DNA from 2 places in the Chryseobacterium sp. C-71 genome. Region 2 is predicted to be linked to the other one. Evidence: riboswitches for the same ligand, from Rfam matches in the RefSeq annotation. Region 2 holds a riboswitch; the other holds the start of a gene.
What was found. A riboswitch is a leader RNA that binds a small molecule or an ion and turns the genes downstream of it on or off. The one in region 2 is predicted to bind cobalamin.

Region 1: linked by a shared signal. The riboswitch ahead of LNP04_RS05805 (TonB-dependent siderophore receptor) and the one ahead of LNP04_RS17650 (acyl-CoA thioesterase) in region 2 are both predicted to bind cobalamin.

Annotation. Positions count from the first base shown of each region.
Region 1 covers NZ_CP087131.1:1,282,260-1,292,586, forward strand. The annotation lists gene namA (NADPH dehydrogenase NamA) at 1-949, opposite strand, end outside; gene LNP04_RS05800 (cytidine deaminase) at 1,057-1,539, shown strand; cobalamin riboswitch at 1,725-1,877, shown strand; gene LNP04_RS05805 (TonB-dependent siderophore receptor) at 1,998-4,022, shown strand; gene LNP04_RS05810 (YncE family protein) at 4,035-5,159, shown strand; gene LNP04_RS05815 (T9SS type A sorting domain-containing protein) at 5,185-6,480, shown strand; gene LNP04_RS05820 (T9SS type A sorting domain-containing protein) at 6,503-7,510, shown strand; gene LNP04_RS05825 (CCA tRNA nucleotidyltransferase) at 7,593-9,017, opposite strand; gene LNP04_RS05830 (L-threonylcarbamoyladenylate synthase) at 9,299-9,847, opposite strand; gene LNP04_RS05835 (GIY-YIG nuclease family protein) at 9,887-10,195, opposite strand; gene LNP04_RS05840 (DinB family protein) at 10,269-10,327, opposite strand, start outside.
Region 2 covers NZ_CP087131.1:3,803,369-3,813,695, forward strand. The annotation lists gene LNP04_RS17625 (PspC domain-containing protein) at 1-95, opposite strand, end outside; gene LNP04_RS17630 (PadR family transcriptional regulator) at 108-437, opposite strand; gene LNP04_RS17635 (XAC2610-related protein) at 888-1,427, shown strand; gene LNP04_RS17640 (HD family hydrolase) at 1,405-1,995, shown strand; gene LNP04_RS17645 (hypothetical protein) at 2,053-2,289, shown strand; gene LNP04_RS17650 (acyl-CoA thioesterase) at 2,355-2,738, opposite strand; cobalamin riboswitch at 2,852-3,033, opposite strand; gene LNP04_RS17655 (hypothetical protein) at 3,098-3,895, opposite strand; gene LNP04_RS17660 (IS5 family transposase) at 3,962-4,726, opposite strand; gene LNP04_RS17665 (ATP-binding cassette domain-containing protein) at 4,810-5,502, opposite strand; gene LNP04_RS17670 (hypothetical protein) at 5,912-6,181, opposite strand; gene LNP04_RS17675 (helix-turn-helix domain-containing protein) at 6,414-8,132, shown strand; gene LNP04_RS17680 (carbon-nitrogen hydrolase family protein) at 8,612-10,135, shown strand.

The sequences.
Region 1 (10,327 bases), 1.7 Mb from region 2:
TTGCCACAAAAATAAGATCAGCTTCACCTTTTTGTAAAATTTCTTCAGCCTGAGAAGTTGAAGTAATCAAACCAACAGCTCCTGTTTTAACATCCGCTTCGTTTTTAACCTGAGAAGAAAACGGAACCTGATAGCCGTCAAAAACAGAAATTTTTGCACCATGAATATTTCCGCCGCTTGAAACGTCTACTAAATCGACTGAATGATTCTTTAAAATTTTAGCTAACACTACACTATCATTGATATCCCAGCCGTTTTCAGCATATTCAGTTCCGGAAATTCTTACAAAAAGTGCAACATTTTCATTCAATTCTTCATTTACAGCATCAACGATTTCCAATAAAAATCGGCTTCTGTTTTCAAAACTTCCGCCATATTCATCAGTTCGTACGTTTGAAAGGGGTGAAAGAAACTGATGAACCAGATATCCGTGGGCACCATGAATTTCAACCACATCGAAGCCTGCTTTGACCGCTCTTTTTGCAGCATCCTTAAAATTTCGAACCAAGTCTTTTATCTCTTCCACAGACAATTCATGCGGAATTCTTTCTGTCGGATGATACGGAATCGGGCTTGGAGCAATAGTTTCCCAGCCTTCTTCCAAAGAAATTTGTTTATTTTCCCAAGTTGAACCTTTTCTGCCTGCGTGAGCGATTTGAATTCCGATTTTTGAATCTGAGTTCTTGTGTACAAATTCTACGATTTTCTGAAGTTTTTCCACTTGTTCGTCGTTCCAGATTCCCATGCAGTGATTGGTAATGCGGCCACGAGGTTCTACGCCGGTAGCTTCCACCATGATTAAACCTGTTCCACCCTGAGCACGACTTCCGTAATGCACATAATGAAAATCATTAGCCAATCCGTTTTCGCAAGAATACATACACATTGGCGACATCACCCAACGGTTTTTCATCTCTACATTTCTAAATTTTATCGGAGTATATAACATTGAATTGAATTTTTAAAAGTTTAAAATTACAAATTTAGTATCGTAACAAAGATATTGCCAGCTTCCCTAAAAAGGATTACATTTATCGCCCTTTTTACGGCGACAAAATGAAAAAAGATATACAAATCGGTTACGAACATTTCACAAGCATCAGCGAACTGACTGAAACAGAAAAACTGCTTTTTGAAAAAGCAAAACAAGCACGTGAAAATGGCTACGCACCCTACTCCAACTTTTTGGTAGGATGCTCGGTTTTGCTGGAGAATGGAGAAATATACACGGGAAACAATCAGGAAAACGCAGCATTCCCATCAGGACTTTGTGCGGAAAGAACCGCTCTGTTTTGGATTGGCGCTAATTTCCCTAATGAAATCATCAAGAAAATATTCATTATTGGCGGACCGAGAGATTTTTCAGAAAAAACTCCGCCAATTCCGCCTTGTGGAGCGTGCAGACAAAGTCTGATGGAATATGAAACGAAGCAGAATGAAAATATTGATATTTATTTTTCAAATTTAAATGAGGAAGTTTTTAAGGTAAATTCTATTAAAGATTTGCTGCCATTTTATTTTGATTCGACGTTTTTGTAGGTTAAGGGTAAGATTAAGGCCAAAACTTGGGTTTAAAAATTGAGTGCAAAACCCATAGATTATGCAGATTTGCACAGATAAAATTGATCTTAAAAATTTAATTTAAAATTTTTGTGTGAGAAAATTCTCTCAATTGATGTTTTATAGAATTTTTAAAAAACCATTCTAAAAATTAACAATTTCTCATTGCCTCTTATTAATTAAAAACTTAAATTTGCACTGATTTAAAAAAGGGAATTCGGTGAAAATCCGAAGCAGACCCGCTACTGTAAGTGATGTTTTATTATATTAAGAAAACATACACAAGTCAGACACCTTTTTAAATTCATTATATAGATGAAGCTTTCGTGGAGTGAGGCGTAGTCGGTTTAAAAACCTATTTGTATCAAACAATTATAGGTTAATTCCTTCTATTCATTACATTCACAAAGCTACCACTAAGGCTTTATTAGAATTGAATGAATACATATTTTTACTCTGCTTCGCTGCTGTTTTTGTTGGCTACACCTGTTTCTCTTTTTTCACAAGAAAAAGAAAGTGACAGCATTCGTACAGAAACAATCAAGGCTCTTATCCTCAATATGAAACGTCAGGAAACCGGTGTTATTTCTTCACAAAAACTTTCCGGTGCCGAGCTTGAAAAACTGAACAGTACTTCTGTTGCAGATGCTGTGAGGTATTTTTCCGGAGTCCAATTGAAAGATTATGGCGGAATTGGCGGAATGAAAACCGTGAATATCAGGGCGATGGGAACACAGCACGTTGGTGTTTTCTACGACGGAATTGCACTTGGAAATGCGCAAAACGGAACGGTAGATTTAGGAAGGTTTTCTTTAGACAATTTAGAATCCATCTCATTGTACAATGGTCAGAAAAGTGAAATTTTTCAGTCTGCGAAAGACTTTGGTTCTTCGGGATCTATATATTTGAAAAGTAGAACTCCGGTTTTCACAGATTCAAAAAAAACCAATGTGAATCTTCACTTCCGTTCGGGATCTTTTGGAGTAATTAACCCATCAGTATTGCTTGAACAGAAACTTAATGACAATATAAGCGTTGCCTTGAGCACAGAATATCTTACCGCAAATGGCGAATATAAATTTCATCAGAGAGTTGCTTTACCCGATGGAAGCCTCGGTTGGGAACGCCAAGGTACAAGAACCAACGGTGATGTGGAAGCTCTAAGGGCTGAAGTAGGAGTTTTTGGTAAAATCAATAACGGAACATGGAAACTGAAAACCTATTATTATGATTCTGAAAGAGGAGTTCCTGGCGCAGTGACAAAAAACAATGATATTTTCTCGAGTAGACAATGGGATAAAAACTTTTTTGTACAAGGGAGTTTTGAGAAAGAACTTTCTACAAAATACAAATTCTTAATCAGCTCTAAATTTGCTGATGACTACACTCGTTATTATAATGGCAATCCTGGCGGAACACCTCTGTTTATAGATAATACTTATAAACAGCAAGAGGTCTACGTTTCTACGGCACACCAATATTCTCCTTACAAATTTTGGAAAATCAATTTATCGGTAGATTATCAATTTAATACTTTGGATGCCAATTTAAGACAGTTTGCATATCCCGAAAGAAATACAGAACTTGTGGCATTGGCTTCACAGTTTGATTTTAAAAAATTTAAAATACAGGGAAGCGTTTTAGGAACTTTTGTGCAGGAAAAAATAGAAAACACCTTATTTTCGACACCTCAAAACCGCTCTGAGTTTACGCCTACTATATTTGCTTCTTATCAGCCGTTTTCTGCAGAATTTAAAGTTCATGGTTTTTATAAGAGAATTTTCAGAATGCCAACTTTCAATGATTTGTATTACACGGAAGTCGGAAGTTCGCAATTGAGACCAGAATTTACCAATCAGTATGATCTTGGATTTACATTTAATAAAGATTTTAATTCAGGTGTTTTAAAAAATATCAACCTGATTGCTGATGCTTATTACAATCGTGTTCGGGATAAAATCATTGCTTATCCAAAAGGGCAACAATTCCGCTGGACGATGGAGAATTTGGGTGAGGTGGAAATAAAAGGAGTTGATCTTTCGGCACTGGCAATCTGGCTTCTTTCAGAAAATTTATTATTGAGCAACCGTTTTACTTATACTTTTACAGAAGCTTTAAATATTAGCAAAACCAATATTACTTCTTACTACAGGCATCAGATTCCTTACACCGCAAAGAATAATGCGAGTGCATTATTGGGTCTTACTTATAAAGACTGGCAGCTTAATTACAGTTTCGTCTACGTTGGCGAACGGTACAATATGTCTGAAAACATTCCGGTAAACTACGAACAGCCTTGGTACACCAGCGATATTTCCGGAACGAAAGAATTTAATATGAAAGACTGGAAATTCAGATTAGGCCTGGAAGTAAATAATCTTTTGGATCAGAATTACAGCGTTATCCAGAATTACCCAATGCCAGGACGAAATTACAGAGTCAGCCTGAGAGTAACCTTTTAATGAGATTCAGACATGAAAAAAATATATTTATTCTTAGTTTTCTTTTTAATTCTTACAACTCAGTCTTGTAGGGAAGATTATGATTACATTAACTATGGTGCAGTCTACACGGGAGTTCAGGAGCCGGAAGACATCAACATCAAAGGTCTTTATGTACTTAATGAAGGCAATATGGGAAGCAACAAAGCTTCGATTGACTTTTTTGATTATTCTACCGGAGTTTTTACAGAAAATTATTACAATGCCCAAAATCCTAATGTTGTAGGCAGTCTGGGAGATGTAGGTAATGATATTAAAACGTATAAGGATAAACTGTATGCGGTCATCAATCTTTCCAATTATATTGAAGTGATGGATGCCAAAACAGCTAAACACATTGGTGAAATCCAGATTCAGAACTGCAGATACATTAATTTTCATAAAGATTATGCTTACATTACATCTTACGGTGGTGCCGTGGGAGCATCACAACCTGGATATGTGGTAAAAGTAGACGTCAATACCCTGCAAATTGTCGGTAAGCTCTATGTTGGGAAACAACCCGACGAACTGGAAGTTGTAGGAGATAAATTATATGTTGCGAATTCCGGTGCATACAGTGGTCCTGATTATGATAATACTGTTTCTGTCATTGATCTGAATACTTTCACCGAGATTAAAAAAATACCTGTTGCCATCAATTTAAGTAAAATTAAAAAAGATGACACTGGAAAGCTTTGGATAACCTCTAGAGGAAACTTCGGAAATATTCCTCCAAAAACGTATGTTTTAAATCCTCAAAATGATCAGGTTATCAAAGAATTTAATATTCCTGTAAGTAATTTTTCAATTGTAGAAAACAGACTTTACTATATCAGTTATGAATGGACTTCGGGAGGAACTGTAAGCAGCTACGGAATCATTAATACTGACACGCTAGAAAAAACAAGCAGTAATTTCATAACAGACGGATCAGATACCAAAATTGTCATTCCATACGGCATTGCTGCAAACCCTGTCAATGGTGATATTTTTATTTCAGACGCTAAAGATTACACTTCTTCCGGCGAACTTTTCTGCTACAACAAATTCGGAAAATTAAAATGGAAAGTCAAAACTGGAGACATTCCGGGACATTTAACTTTTTTATACAAATAATTTAAAATAAATAATACAAAAAAAAATGAAACATTTTTACTCTAAATTTTTAAAGCTAAGTTTTGCATTGGCAGGCTTTGTATTGACATCTGCACAGTATTCGAACGGTTACATTGTTTCCAATGAAGGAAACTATAATGCAAATCCACCAAACGGAGAAATCTCTTACATTGATGCCAACAACAATATCACTAATAATGTTTATCATTTAGCCAACAATGGTGAGGCTTTGGGAGACATCTTGCAGTCTATTTATTTTAACGGAGATAAATCTTATTTAGTTTTAAATAATTCAAACAAAATAGTCGTTGCCAACAGGGCAAGCTTTGTAAAGTCTGCTGTAATTACCAGTAACATAGACAGACCAAGATCTACTACCATTGTCAACGGGAAGATTTTCACCACCAATGCTGGCGATTATGGTGATACAGTACATTTTGTTTCTGTGCATGATGCAACAACTTTAGCGTACATCACCAGCATTCCTTTAAGCGAAGAACCTGAAGAGATCGTTACCGTGAACGGAAAAGTATACGTGAATAAATCTTCTTACAGAGCAGGAAACAGTATTGAAGTGATCAATCCTACTACCAATGCAATTATGAGCACCATTACTTTAAGCGCTGGATTGCAGTCTATCACGGTTGTTGGAAACGATATTTTCGCTTTATGTACAGGATCTACAGGATCTATAGTTTATAAAATCAATACAACTACAGATACGGTGACAGCAAGTATAGCAAATACTTCCGTTGTACCACCATCTCAATATGAAGCACTAAAATTCACTTCAGAAGGTACAAAACTTTTGATTGCCGGAGGTACTAATGTATATTCTTTAAATACAGATTTAGCAACATTCAGCAGCACTCCTATTTTTACTACAACTCCAAGTACATTTAACGGAGATTTTTATGGTTTTGCAGCAATTGACGGGAAAATTTTTCAGGGAAATGCTAACGATTTCGGTCCTACTTCGACTTTAAATGTTTACAGCCAAACCGGAACTCTATTGAATACATTTACGACTACAATCGGTGCCAACAATGTTTATAAAAATGTGTTTACCCCAGCCAGTCTTTCAACAGCAGAAACAAAACTAAACAAGACCATTTCAATCTATCCAAATCCGGTATCAGACATTCTTTATATCAAAAATGCGAATGCTTCACAATATAAAATCGTTGATCTTTCAGGAAGAATTGTAAAATCTGGCGTTTACCAAAACGGAATTACAGTTTCAGACTTAAATAAAGGAAATTATATGATTCAGATTTCAGGTAAGAATGTTCAGCAAACTGAGAAATTCATCATCAAGTAATTTGATATAAAATTTAAATAAAATGAAAAATATATTCATCGCTGCTGCATTTCTTTCTGCTGACTTTCTAATGGCTCAAAGTTATGCTCCACAAGCCGGCGTTGCGGGGTCTACTGCAATTCCTGCTAACAGTTCGCTTTTTAAATCTTGGGCTACTGGTGCTACTGTATTGCGTGGTTACCAACAGATTAACAGTACCGTATCTGCAGTTGCTAATGCTGGTGTTGATGCTAATGCAACTGGAGCTTCTAACGGATCTATTGTAAGTCTGGGAGACGGTGGTAATGCTATACTCACTTTTGCAAAACCAATTACCAACGGAAGCGGCTTTGACTTTGCCGTATTTGAAAACGGATTTATGTCTGGCCAGTCCGGCAGAGCATTTTTAGAATTGGCTTTTGTAGAAGTGAGTTCAGACGGTATTAATTTCTTCCGTTTCCCTTCTCATAATCAATATCCTGCAAATTTCATTCAGAATACTACAGATATAGGAGGTTCGGGTTTTGCAACAATGGATGCGACATATCTTAATAATTTTGCAGGAAAATATACCTCTGGTTTCGGAACTCCTTTCGACATCAGCGATCTTCCGGACAACCCGCTTTTGAATAAAGAACAAATCACGCATGTGAAAATAATCGATGTTATTGGGACAAATATTGAGACCTACAGAACATACGACAGCTTTGGAAATGTTGCGATAGACCCTTTCCCAACTCCGGGCGGTTCTTCAGGATTTGATTTGGATGCCGTGGGTGTGATTAATGAATTTAATATATTATCAACAGCAGAAAATCAAAAGGCAGAAACCAAAATCATTCTTTACCCGAATCCTGCATCAGATTTCATTAAAATCAATACAAATAAGGATGTTGAAGTGAAAATCTACAGTGTAAACGGAGCTCTGGTAAAACAAGGAAAAACCATTAATAAAACATTGGATGTTTCAGATTTATCTAATGGAAATTATATCATTCAGATTGATAACAATTCCAATAAACAAAATCTGAAGTTGATTATCTCAAAATAAGATGAGTTTAAAATAATAAAAACCTCTTTCAAGATTATTTGAAAGAGGTTTTTTATTTTAGATTAAATCTTTTTCTAATTTTCTAAGAAAGTATTTTAAGACCAAGCTTTTCTGCTTCTGCAATAACAAAATTCCTAGCTTCTTCACTGTCATTGGCAATTTCACCCTCCAAAATCGCTTCCTTCACTTTTTCCTTTAAAATACCAATTTCTCTGCCGGGTTTTAGGTTAAACATTGCCATAATTTCTTCTCCGGAAATCGGCGGCTGGAAATTTCTTACCTGATCTTTCTCTTCAACCTCTTTGATCTTAACAGCAACGTATTGGAAGTTTTTTTTAAACTTATCTTGTTTTTTAGAATTTTTGGTTGTGATATCTGCTTTACAAAGTGTAAACAAATCTTCCATATCTTCTCCAGCATCAAACAAAAGCCTTCTCAGCGCAGAATCAGAAGCATCATCTGTAATCAACGCAATCGGTCGCGACGAAAGTTTTACCATTTTCTGAACATATTTCATGTCAGCATTCAATGGTAATTTCAGTTTTTGAAATAAGGTCTTCACCATTTTTGAACCTAAAAACTCGTGACCGTGAAAAGTCCAGCCCGTTCCGTCAACGAATTTTTTTGTCGGTGCTTTTCCGATGTCGTGAAGCAATGCTGCCCAACGAAGCCACAGATTATCCGTATTTTCAGAAATATTATCAACCACTTCCAAAGTGTGGTAAAAATTATCCTTATGTGTTTGTCCTTCTACTTCTTCTACTCCTTTTAAGTCAATTAATTCAGGAATAATCAGTTTCATTAAACCTGTTTCTTCCATTAATTTCAAACCAACAGAAGGCTTTTTCGAAAGCATGATTTTGTTAAATTCAACCATGATTCTTTCCATAGAAACAATTTTGATTCTTTCCGCTTCCTGTCTGATGGCGTTTAAAGAGTTCTCTTCGATAGTAAAATTTAAAGTTGATGCAAAACGAACTGCTCGCATCATTCTCAAAGGATCATCAGAATAGGTTTGTGCAGGTTCCAGAGGTGTTCTGAGAATTTCTTTTTGTAAATCACCAATTCCGTCAAAAGGATCAATCAGTTTCCCGAAATTATCTTTGTTTAAAGAAATCGCCATCGCATTGATGGTAAAATCTCTTCTTTTCTGGTCATCTTCAATCGTTCCGCCTTCCACTTCAGGTTTACGGCTGTCTTCGGTATAACTTTCTTTTCTTGCACCGACAAACTCCAGTTCAAGATCTTTGTATCTGATCATCGCAGTTCCGTAGGTTTTAAAAACAGAAACCTTCATTTTAGGATCAATTTCTTTTCCTACATTTTGAGCCAGTTCAATTCCGCTTTGTTCGGTCACAAAATCAATATCGGTAGACGCTTTTCTTTTCATTAAAAGGTCACGCACAAAACCACCAACTATGTACACCGATTGGTTATTTGCCGCTGCGACTTCAGAAATGAGTTTGAAAAGTTTTAAGTTTTGATTTTGATTGAGGTTGATGAACATTTTTTTGATGCTGGATGTTGGATGAATTAATTTTGCAAAGATAAATATTTACTGTAGAACGTTGTTTCGTTAACTACAAAAGTGACAAAAGATTTTTAAGGCTCAGCCTGACACCGCTGATATTGTAATCTGTGGAAAATGCAAATCAAAAAGATATTATGACACATGAGTCACATTAGTTTTAAGTTTAATACTTAGAGAATATTAGAACACATAAGTTTGAAAATCAAAGATTTTTATTTTGCCGTTCTAAAAAATCTGTGAGATCTGCGGGACAAAAACTATTCTCTTAAAACCTTTATTCTGTTATCACTCCAGATTTTGATCACTGAAGAGCCTGAATATTGTGACACTTTTTCTCTGTCTTCTTCCACCGCAAAATCTACTAAATCAATGATTTCTTTTGATATATCCGAAAACTTCAACGGACTTTTATCACCACTGAAATTAGCTGAAGTTGAAACTAAAGGTTTGTTCAATTTTGTAATCAGTTTTTTACAAAAATCATTTTTCACGAGACGAATTCCGATGCTTCCGTCTTCTGCCAACAATTCCTTCGGTAAACCTTTGGGATTCTGATAAACCAATGTTACAGGTTTTTCGCTTAAATCCATAATTTCCCAAGCCATTTCCGGAACGTCAACCAAATCTTGTAATCGCTTCTCATTTTCTACCAAAATAATCATCGATTTATTTTTTTCGCGCTTCTTGATCTCGAAAATTTTATTGATGGCGTCTATGTTTGTTGCGTCGCAACCGATTCCCCAGATGGTGTCTGTTGGGTATAAAATTGTGCCGCCAGATTTTAATATGTTGATGATGTTTTCCATTTTTCTTGTCATTGCGAGGAGCGAAGCGACGAAGCAATCTCAAAAAGGACTCATAATATCCTTAATGTCTTCAGTCAAATCTCTCCATTCAGGATTAATTGAATTTATTAAATTTATTTTTTTCTGTCTTGAGCCTGCCTTAATTTGTTTTTCTCTAAAAATCGCGTCGCCGATTTCTTGAAAAGATTCCCAATAAACCAATTTATTAAGATTGTATTTTGAAGTGAAGCTCAATTCATGAAATTTTTCTTTATGTTCTTGAACTCTTTTTGGTAAGTTTGATGTCACACCTGTGTAAAGAACAATATTATTTTTATTGGTCATGATGTAGATAAATCCGGCTTTCATTTGTGTGGTTTTTAAAATTATGAGATTGCTTCGTCGCTATCGCTCCTCGCAATGACAATAAAATTAAAAAAAATTACAACTTTGGCAAATATCTCTCTTCCACCACATTAAAATGATGAATATTATGCCCAA
Region 2 (10,327 bases):
CTAAGAGCGTTAAGATAATCGCTGAGCTTTATATATGCGTGTTCTTCTATTGTAAAAGAAAAACCTGCGAGTCCTATTGAGAGTGTCTTGTTCATAGCTTTGTTTTTTTAAATTTTTTGAGTGATTTGGTTCACAGAATCTGTCAGTTCTTTCCAGGTATTTTGCAATTCAGCTAAAAAAGTTTTGCCTTTTTCTGTTATTTGGTAGTATTTTCTTGGCGGGCCTCCTGTAGATTCTTCCCATCTGTAAGAAAGAAATTCACCGTTTTTCAATCTTGTTAAAAGAGGGTAGAGGGTTCCTTCCACGACATCCAGTTTTCCTTTTTTCAGTTCATCTATTAAATCAGAAACATACATTTCGCGATTGTTGATAAGACTCAAAATACAGAATTCCAGAATCCCTTTTCGCATTTGCGCTTTGGTATTTTCAGTATTCATCTTTAGTAAGTTTTTGTTATTGAGTTATATAAAATCAGTTTTCAGTTTCTAGCTAGTTAAACCTTCTCTAATTCTACATTACAAAGATATGTAATTAAAATGGTAATATGCAATACAAAGTAGTGAAATTATTTTTAAAATTAATTTAAAGTATTGGTTTTCAGATGTATAAATTTTAAAATGATTTTGTGTTCTGAATTAATTTTATGAAAAAAGATATTTTGGAACCGAAATTTTATATTTTTGTCATATATTATGTTAAGTTGATGCTTAAAAAACAGCTAAAAATCATGAAGTACAAATTTTTCTACCTGTTAAGTCTATTTGGAACTTTATGTTGGGCTCAGAATCATTTTGAATTAAATGAAATCTCTAAAAATTATCATGTGAGCATTGATATAGCCACATGTAATGAAAAAGAATGTTTTGGGAAATCAACAATCACTTTAAATGGATAGGAAAACATCTGAAAAATTTCCAACCTTAACTTCAGAAAATTTTACTTTTACCATTGAATCAGATTCATTAAATTTAAAAAAGGTTGAATTTGATGAAGAGCCGCAATCTTTAATTTTTGAAGATTTTAATTTAGACGGTTTAGAAGATCTAGCTTTGATCAACAGATTTTCAGGAAACTTGATATATGATACTTATATTTTTGATTCCAATCAAAAACAGTTTTTAATGAATGAAGGAATGACAACTTTGGTAAAAGATAATTCAGCAATGTTTACCGTAGATTCTGAAAGAAAAAGATTGATTGTGTATTTAAAATCAGGATGTTGTTTATATATTACCAAAGAATATAATGTTATTCTGGAAAGAGATCCTTTAAAAATATATGAATTTGAAGAAGACACCAGAGATCGGGAAACAGTTATCACAAAGAAAAGTGAGTTTATAGATTACAAATGGTTCACAAAAACTACGAGATACCCAAGAGAAGTTTATTATAAAGAAACGAAAGATGAAAATACAGAAAGAAATTGATTTTATTTTGGCAATTGATGCTTTAAAAAATGTACAAAGAAGAAATTACAACGCAGACGATTCAAGAAGAGAAAATACTGCTGAACATTCCTGGCAAATTATCATTTTAGCTCAAATTCTATTTCCTTATGCTAAAAACAGAGCAGATATAGATTTATTGAGAGTCATCAGAATGCTTTCAATTCACGATTTGGTAGAAATTGAAGCGGGTGATACTTTCCTTTTTGATGAAGCTGCAATGGTGGGTAAATTTGAAAGAGAAAAATTGTCTGCTCAAAATATTTTTGGAATTTTAGATGAACCCATTCGTTCAGAATTTTTCAACCTTTGGCTGGAATTTGAAGAAGAACAAACTCCAGATGCAATTTTCGCTTGTGCTATCGATAGAATTATGCCTTTTATTCTCAATTCTCATACTTCCGGAAAAAGCTGGACTGAAGCAGCAATAACCGAAAAACAAGTAAGAAATATGCTCGAAAATGCCATCAGCAGAGCTTCTGATGAAATGGGTGAGGCTTTTCAGTTTTTAATGATTAAAAATCTTGAAACTGAAAAGGTTTTGAGATAAGTTTAAATTAATCTTAAAAACTTTGGTGTACAGATTGTTATATAGCTTAAAAAAATTATGCAGATAAAAGATTACAGCAGAGAAGAGCTAAACTATCATCAAAGTGAGAATAACTACACACTCTCAGTTCCTAAGAAATTTTTGAGTGCAAAAGATGTAAGGGTAAAGAAAAAAAATCCTGACGGAAGTTTTTCTGATGCCGATGTAGAAATCCGTGATGAAGAAAATAATATTTTGATTATCACGACAATTCCTATTGATATAAGATTGGAGATTTTAGTTGATGATTTATAACAATGAAAATATTCGCTTTGAAAATAGTTTCGGCGGGCCAAAGGCCCGCCGAAACCGCTCTGAATTTATAATATTTGAATTGGTTTCTTAAATTCATCAATGGCCACAAAAGTAAAATCACCTACAATAGCTTTTTCCCTTTCATAAGAATACATTTGCTCAGTATAGATTTCGACATTCACTTTCATACTGGTTTTTCCGACATAAATTACTTTCCCGATTAATTCAACAATCGTCCCGGCAGGAATTGGTTTTTTAAAATCAATTTTATCACTGCTTACTGTTACCACTCTTTTTCTTGCAAAACGGGTAGCGGTAATAAAGGCAACTTCATCCATCAGCTGCATTGCAGTACCTCCGAAAAGGGTGTCGTAATGATTGGTGGTATTTGGAAAAACCGCTTTAAAGATTCGGGTCTCGGAAGCTTCAATTCTTTCTTCTGTAGTCATATTTCATTATTAAATTAAAGCGAAAATGAAATATATTGAAACAAACAGAAAGATCAGGAACAAGAAATTCCTGAGATAAACCATAAGATCAACAAACTTCAAATCGCGAAAGTTTTTTGTCTAAAGAAATAGGCAGGTCTCCTGACTTGTAACATCTTTATTTCCTTCCCATGCCTTTTGCACAGTGGATTTTAATAAAGACTTCTGTTACTTTACAGTTGCGCGACAGTTCGTGATTTTCACACGATTCCCTTTTCATCTGCGGTTAGGCAGAACCAATTTCCTGAAAACTATAAGCAAATAGTATAAGACCAAAAGCTTAATACTTTTCGGGTGTAAAAATAATGATAAATACTTAACTATTCGGGATTTTTAAAAATAATCTGGCTGATTACTTTTCCTTCTTTGATGGTCCATAGTGTGGTGTACCTATTCGCTCCCGAACCATTGATCATATATAGAAAAATATGGTCATTATCGATTGATGTTACCCCAATGTTCTCAAAATCCATGGTTGGCTGAAACATATTTTTAATTGCTTCTCGTACAAACACAGAACCTCTTCCGGGTTGCTGCACTCTGATCGATTTTATTTCGGTCATTCCCTCAGGCAATTCTTTATCGATTCCCCACGGTTTTACTTTGTCGATGGTTGCAATATTTCCGTCAGCATCTTTTACCTGTTTACGGAAACCTGCATTAGAAGGATAAATGTCAATCACCACTTTACTTCTTTGTGCTGTAGGGATTTTAGGATTGCTGTTGTCGGTGAAAATCAATGATTTTCCGTTCTTAGATTTTGATGGCGTGTATTGTGGAAGCTGATCAATAAAGGCAATACGGTTCTTGTTGACCATGCCTTCTTTAGTAAGGCTGTCGTATCGTACGAAAGGTTTTTCTATTTCTGCTTTTTCAGGATATTTTATCCAAATCCATTCTGTTTCGCCGGGAGCTGGTTTTACATAAACAAAAACATCACCTCTTTTCATTCTGATTTTGTCGACGATTTTACGGTAATCTTCTTTGTGTACACGTACCATCGCATAACCTTCCTCAGCTTTTACCACACCAAAAGGAACTTTGTTTTGTGCAAAAATCAACGAAAAAGAAAATATGCTGAATACCGATAGATAAATTGCTTTGTTTATAAAAGTCATTATAAAGAATATTTATAGCTCAAAGATATAAATTAAATATTTTTCGGAAGATAATTAAGAGCCTGTTTAAATTTTATACAATAAATTTTTTATGGCAGATAATTTGACCATATTTTCTGAATTTTCCATTAGCAGTTCATAATTCCTGCACAATCTTCGGTCGTTATCAAACCAGGAAAAAGTCCGTTCAATAATCCATCTTTTAGAAATGGGTTTAAACTCCCATTTCTTTTCATCACTTCTCATGACCACATTGATCAAATAACCAAATTTATTTTTCACCTGTTCTGTGATTTCTCCTCTATAACCGCCGTCCGCAAGAATAATCTTCACCGGACTTAAGAAATACGCCAAAGTTCTCATGAGAAAATCTACAGCTTTACTGTCATGAATATTGGCTACAGTAACCATTATTGCTAATAAAAATCCGTTTTTGTCAACCACCACATGTCTTTTAATGCCTTTTACTTTTTTGTTCCCATCAAAACCATTTAATGAACGATTGTTTCCCCATCTTACACTTTGACTATCCATTATGCCTAGACTTGGTTCTCTATTTTGATTTAGTTTTAATCTGACTGTTTCTCGTAATTTCGAAAGAAGCAGATCAAAATCCTCTGCATTTGCCCATTTGCTGTAATAATAATAAACCAACTCCCATTTGGGAAAATCACCAGGCAACATCCGCCATTGACATCCGGTTTTCACTAAATACATAATGGCGTTCCAAATGATTCTTAAATCATATTTTCGTTTTCTATTATTGAGGTTCAAAGTCTTTTTTATAAATTGCCACTGATTGTCAGAAATGTTTGTAGAGTAGTGTTTCAATGTAGCTTAATTGATTAGTTACCAACAAGTTACGAAAAATAAAACACATAAACAACTGACAATCAATTTTTTATACGTTTATTTTATAAAGATAAACGCCATATAACTTTTTCTAATTTAATTTTTAAACAGGCTCTAAACCTTTTCAATTCTGTTAAATCTTTTATGGGTTTCAAATAAGAATCAGATAACAAATATACCTCGTCAGAAATGTCTAAAACATCTTGGTATAAATGATCAGAAATGATAAAACCTTTGAACTGTGACTGTTCTTTAATCAAATCTTTTACTATTGAAACAATTTTCGGAGAAAGACTATGAAATGGCTCGTCAAGTAAAATAAATTCTGCTGACGAATATATAATGAGTAAAACTTCTAAAAGTCTGAGCTCGCCGCCTGATATTTTGTTGGGTGTTGTATTAATGATAGGTTTAATTAGAATTGAATCTATAAGTTTTTGAAAATTCTCTTCATTACAGAATAGCTTAATTAAATTTTCAATTTTTACATTTTTAGGTAAAAAAGAATATTGTGGCAAATAGGCAATTCTATTTTTTCTGTCAAACTGGTTTTTAAGAATAATATCATTAAATTTAATGTATTGGGTGTCACTTTTCACTTTCCCGAAAATAATCTGAAATAATGTTGATTTACCACATCCGTTTCTGCCTAAGATGCTTGCTATTTTACCAGTTTCACAAGACAAGTAAACATCTTGTAAAATTTTTTTTTCACCGAATGATTTTGTGATGCTGTCAATATGAAGTATACTCATAAAAATACTGATATTGTTTTGATGATGAATCCAAAAGACAGCGTAATTGCCCATAAAAAAGTTTGTGAAAACCCGAAGTTTGCATAAAAATGATATTCATTTTTCAGTCTCATTTCATAAATAAAAAAATGCATCAAAGGAAAAATTAATAAAAAACATAATCCAAAACTTTTATAGCTCATACCTGCTACAAAATTGAGAAATAATGAAAACAAAACTGCAGGAAGGAGCAATTTTTTGTAAAAGATCCAAATAACTTTGAAATTTGTCATCATTATATAAAAATAATTCTATTTATTACACATATCAACTTGTGCTTAATGAAAAAAAGCAAAACTATACTTAGTTTTGCTTTTTTCGATATATACAAAAGTTTGGTGCGAGCATTTAAAATACACTAGCAAATCCGTCATCTAGGATTAATGATGATTAAAGAATCGATACCTTTAAAGTGAGTGCCGCTTCTTGGAGGGTCATTCGGCATTATCACAAGAATGGAATCTTCTTTCATCATTAGAGTTGTACTGTCAGAAAATCTTGCTTTCTCAGAAAGCTTCATACTATTAATGACTTTGCTATCAAGATAACTTTCATCCTGTATGTCTTCGTCTGTACGACAAGATACTGCTGATAAAACTGCTAAGGATAAAAAACTTAGAAAAAATATTTTTTTTATCATGACGTAATCTTTTTAATGTAGTTTTAATTTCTACTACAAATATATTGACGAATATATAGCAAACCTAAACAATAGGGGTTAAATTTACCAGTACACTGTAACAATTTATAAATATTTACGTGAATAAAGATGTTTAATGCTTTGAAAACCATTTTGTTATAGGTATTTTTGTCGTGCGATATTATTTTATCTAATAGGTTGTGATAGTAGATGATTTTCCTTACTTTTGGTTATGTTTTACACAGATAAAGATGTAATGGTAAAAAAAAATTTTTCTTTATTTTTCTGCTTGATCCTGTCTTTTTTGTTTGCACAGGATTTTCATTCTGATCTAAGGAAAAAATACTGGAATTATGATGAGAATGATGAGCAGGCTTTTGCTTATATTAATCAGTCAATTAATCAATCAAAGATAGATAATAATTTTTCTGAGCTTTTTCAAGGATATAAGGATGCAATTTATTTTTCTAAAGAAAATAAACTAAAGTATGCAGACAGTGCTATAGCAGCTGCGAAGCAATCACAAAATTCAGATCTCATTGGCGATTCGTACTTAAGTAAAGGTTCTATATATTATTTCAACCACAGAAAGTTTCAGTTAGCACTCAATCAATATCTTACTGCTTACGAGTATCTTAAGGATTCTAAAAATGGTTTTTTAAAATATTCGAATCTTTATCACATCGGTGTTGTAAAAAGTTATTTGGGTTACTATGACGAGGCTTTGCAGATTTTTAAGGAGTGTATTGCTTACTTTGAAACCAATGCTAAAGGTGATTTTCATGAAAACCTAATTTATAATAATAAAAAAGGGTATCTCAATTCACTTCACCAGGCAATTATATGCTATCAGGCTCTAGGGAAATTTGATGAGGTGCAAAAGCTTCTTAAACTCGCTGAAGAGTCATCTCCTAAAACTAAAGACTTTAGCCTTGAAAACAGCTACTTTAAGAAAAGTTTAGGTGTATTAAAATTTTCAAAAAAAAAATATAAAGAAGCTATCTTAGAATTTAATCAATCGCTTCCAGGTCTTCTGAAAGTAAATGATTTCACTTGGGCATCTTATGTTTACTTTTATAAAGGAAAAAGTTATACTAATCTTGGTGATAAAGAATTAGGTGTTGAAAATTATAAAAAGGTAGATTCTATATTTAATAAACATCAATTCATACTTCCTGAATTACGGAGTAATTACGAAGAGCTTATTAATTACTATAAAAAGCAAAACAATTCTGAAAATGAATTGTATTACACCAATCAGCTTCTGAAAGTAGACAGTATTATATCTTCAGATTTCAAGTATCTATCCACTCGTATTTACAAAGATTACGATACGAAACAATTATTAGAGGTAAAAGAAAATCTCGAAAAGACAAACACTTTAGGTATTGGATTACTGGTTATTTGCGGTATTGTTATCATGTTGCTTGGTTTTATGATGTTTTACAGAGACAGAAAACAAAAACAAATACAGCAAAAGTATGAAGAGTTATTGGTGAAAATAGAAGATGAAAAATTGTCTGATACTATTGCTGTCAATGAACCGTTAAAATTCGATGAAAGTAAAAACGTAAAACTCGATCAGAATATTGTAGAAAAATTATTGAAAGATATCAGTGCTTTTGAAGCTAATGAAGGTTTCCTTGAACGTGGATTAACACTGAAAAAACTAGCAGAACACTTTAAAACCAATACTTCTTATCTTTCACAAGTTATTAATGAATATAAGGGAAGTAATTTTAGCGTTTACATTAATGTTCTTAGAATCAATTATGCTACGCAAAAAATTTATCATGATAAAGAATGGAGGAAATACTCGATCGAGCATGTTGCTTCAGCTTCTGGATTCAGCAATAGGCAAAGTTTCTCTAATATTTTTCTTGAAATAAACGGAATAAGACCCGTTGATTTTATCAAAAAAAGAGTCAAGGAATTAGAAGTTGGTGAATAAAGAGTAAAAGTTTTTTAACGAATATAAAAGTAGATGCCCAGATTGTGAAATCTGGGCATACTACTAATAGAAACTAAGTGATGAAACAATATATTTTAATGTGATAATGATGAATGTTCAATTTTGATAAGATAATGTTAGTTGCTTTGTATCTTGTCTGTTAATTATTATAGTGCTAAAGTATAAAGTTTTACAATCTATTGCAAGGTGATGTTGGGTGCATTTATAAATATTTACGTAGTAATTTATAAATAGATACGGATTTTATATGTTGTAAATGGTTATTATTCAAATGTTTATAATGTAATATGCTGAAGTTGTAAAATTCATATTTCTATTTTTAAATTACTTAGACTTTATTAGAATTTTGTGAAATTTATTTTAAAAATTCTCAATTTCCTCAGATACTTTAACTTTTATTAAGCAGTCTTCCGCCCTCTGTTCTCGCAAATTTCCTTAACTTTAGTAAAAATAAATTTATGCAGATAGATACTCGTACACTGAATATTGATGATTATGATGAATTGGTTTCGGCAATGCGGCGGGCTTATCCGAAAATGTCCGAATACGTTTGGTCTAAGAAAAGCATTTTAAAACTCACTAAAATTTTTGAAGCCGGCCAGATTTGTATCACTGTTGACGGGAAAATTGCTGCTGTTGCACTTTCTATCGTGGTTAATTATGAAGAATTCGATGATGAGCATACTTACAGTGATATTACAGGAAACTATACTTTTAATACCCATTCTTCAACCGGAAATGTATTGTACGGAATTGAAATTTTCGTAGATCCCGTTTATCGTGAATTGCGATTGGGAAGAAGGCTTTATGATGCAAGAAAAGAATTGTGTGAACAATTAAATTTAAAATCAATTATTCTCGGTGGAAGAATTCCGGATTATCATAAATACAGTCACGAGATTTCCCCAAGAGAATACATCAGAAGGGTAAGGGATAAAGAAATTTATGATCCTGTGCTTTCTTTTCAGCTTTCCAATAATTTTTTACCGATCAGAGTTCTGAAAAAATATTTACCTGAAGATGAGGCTTCCAGAGAAAATGCTGTTTTGCTTCAATGGAATAATATTTATTACAGCAAGAAACCAAATACAATGCAGGATAGTACCATTCGATTAGGTTTGGTGCAGTGGCAGATGCGGCATTTCAAAGATATCAATGCATTTTATGAGCAGGTGGAGTTTTTTGTAAATGTGATGGGAGATTACAAGTCAGATTTTGTGCTTTTCCCGGAGTTGTTTAACACACCTTTGCTTGCGCCCTTCAATAATCTTTCGGAGCGTGACAGTATGATTGAGTTGGCAAAAATTACGGATCAGATTAAAACTAAAATTTCTCAATTGGCGATCAGCTACAATGTCAATATTATTTCCGGAAGTATGCCAGTTTTTGAAAATAATGATTTATATAATGTAAGTTACCTTTTGCATCGTGACGGGCGGATTGATGAATATAGAAAAATTCATATTACGCCAAACGAAAGGAAATATTATGGAATGAAAGGCGGCAGCGAAATCAAAGTTTTCGATACCGATTGTGGTAAAATTGGTTTGGTGATCTGTTACGACGTTGAATTTCCGGAATTGCCAAGACTATTAGCCGATCAGGGAATGAAAATTCTATTTGTTCCTTATCTTACCGACACTCAGAATGCGTATATGAGAGTGCGTCATTGTGCTGCGGCAAGAGCTATTGAAAACGAATGTTATGTAGCGATTGCAGGCTGTGTCGGGAATTTGCCGGGTGTTAACAATATGGATATTCAGTTTGGTCAGGCTGCTGTATTTACGCCTTCAGATTTTGCTTTTCCATCCAATGCGGTGAAAGGTGAGGCGACGCCAAATACAGAGATGACATTGATTGTGGATGTAGATTTAAATCTGTTAAAAGATCTTCATTATCACGGTTCGGTTCAGATTCTGAACGACAGGCGAAAAGACTTGTATGAAACTTATCTTATTAAAGACAAAAATCCAATAATATAGATTGTATAAATTAATCCCCATTTTTTAAATAGAAATGGGGATTTTTTTAGTTAAAAATTATTCTGCCGTCAACCGTCTTTTGCACGGCAATAAAGATGCTTTCATTATGTCTTTTAATAGGAATTTGAATGACCGTATAACTTCCTCTTCATTTTTCTGTTCAATAATCAGATTGCTCCCCTCACGGATAAG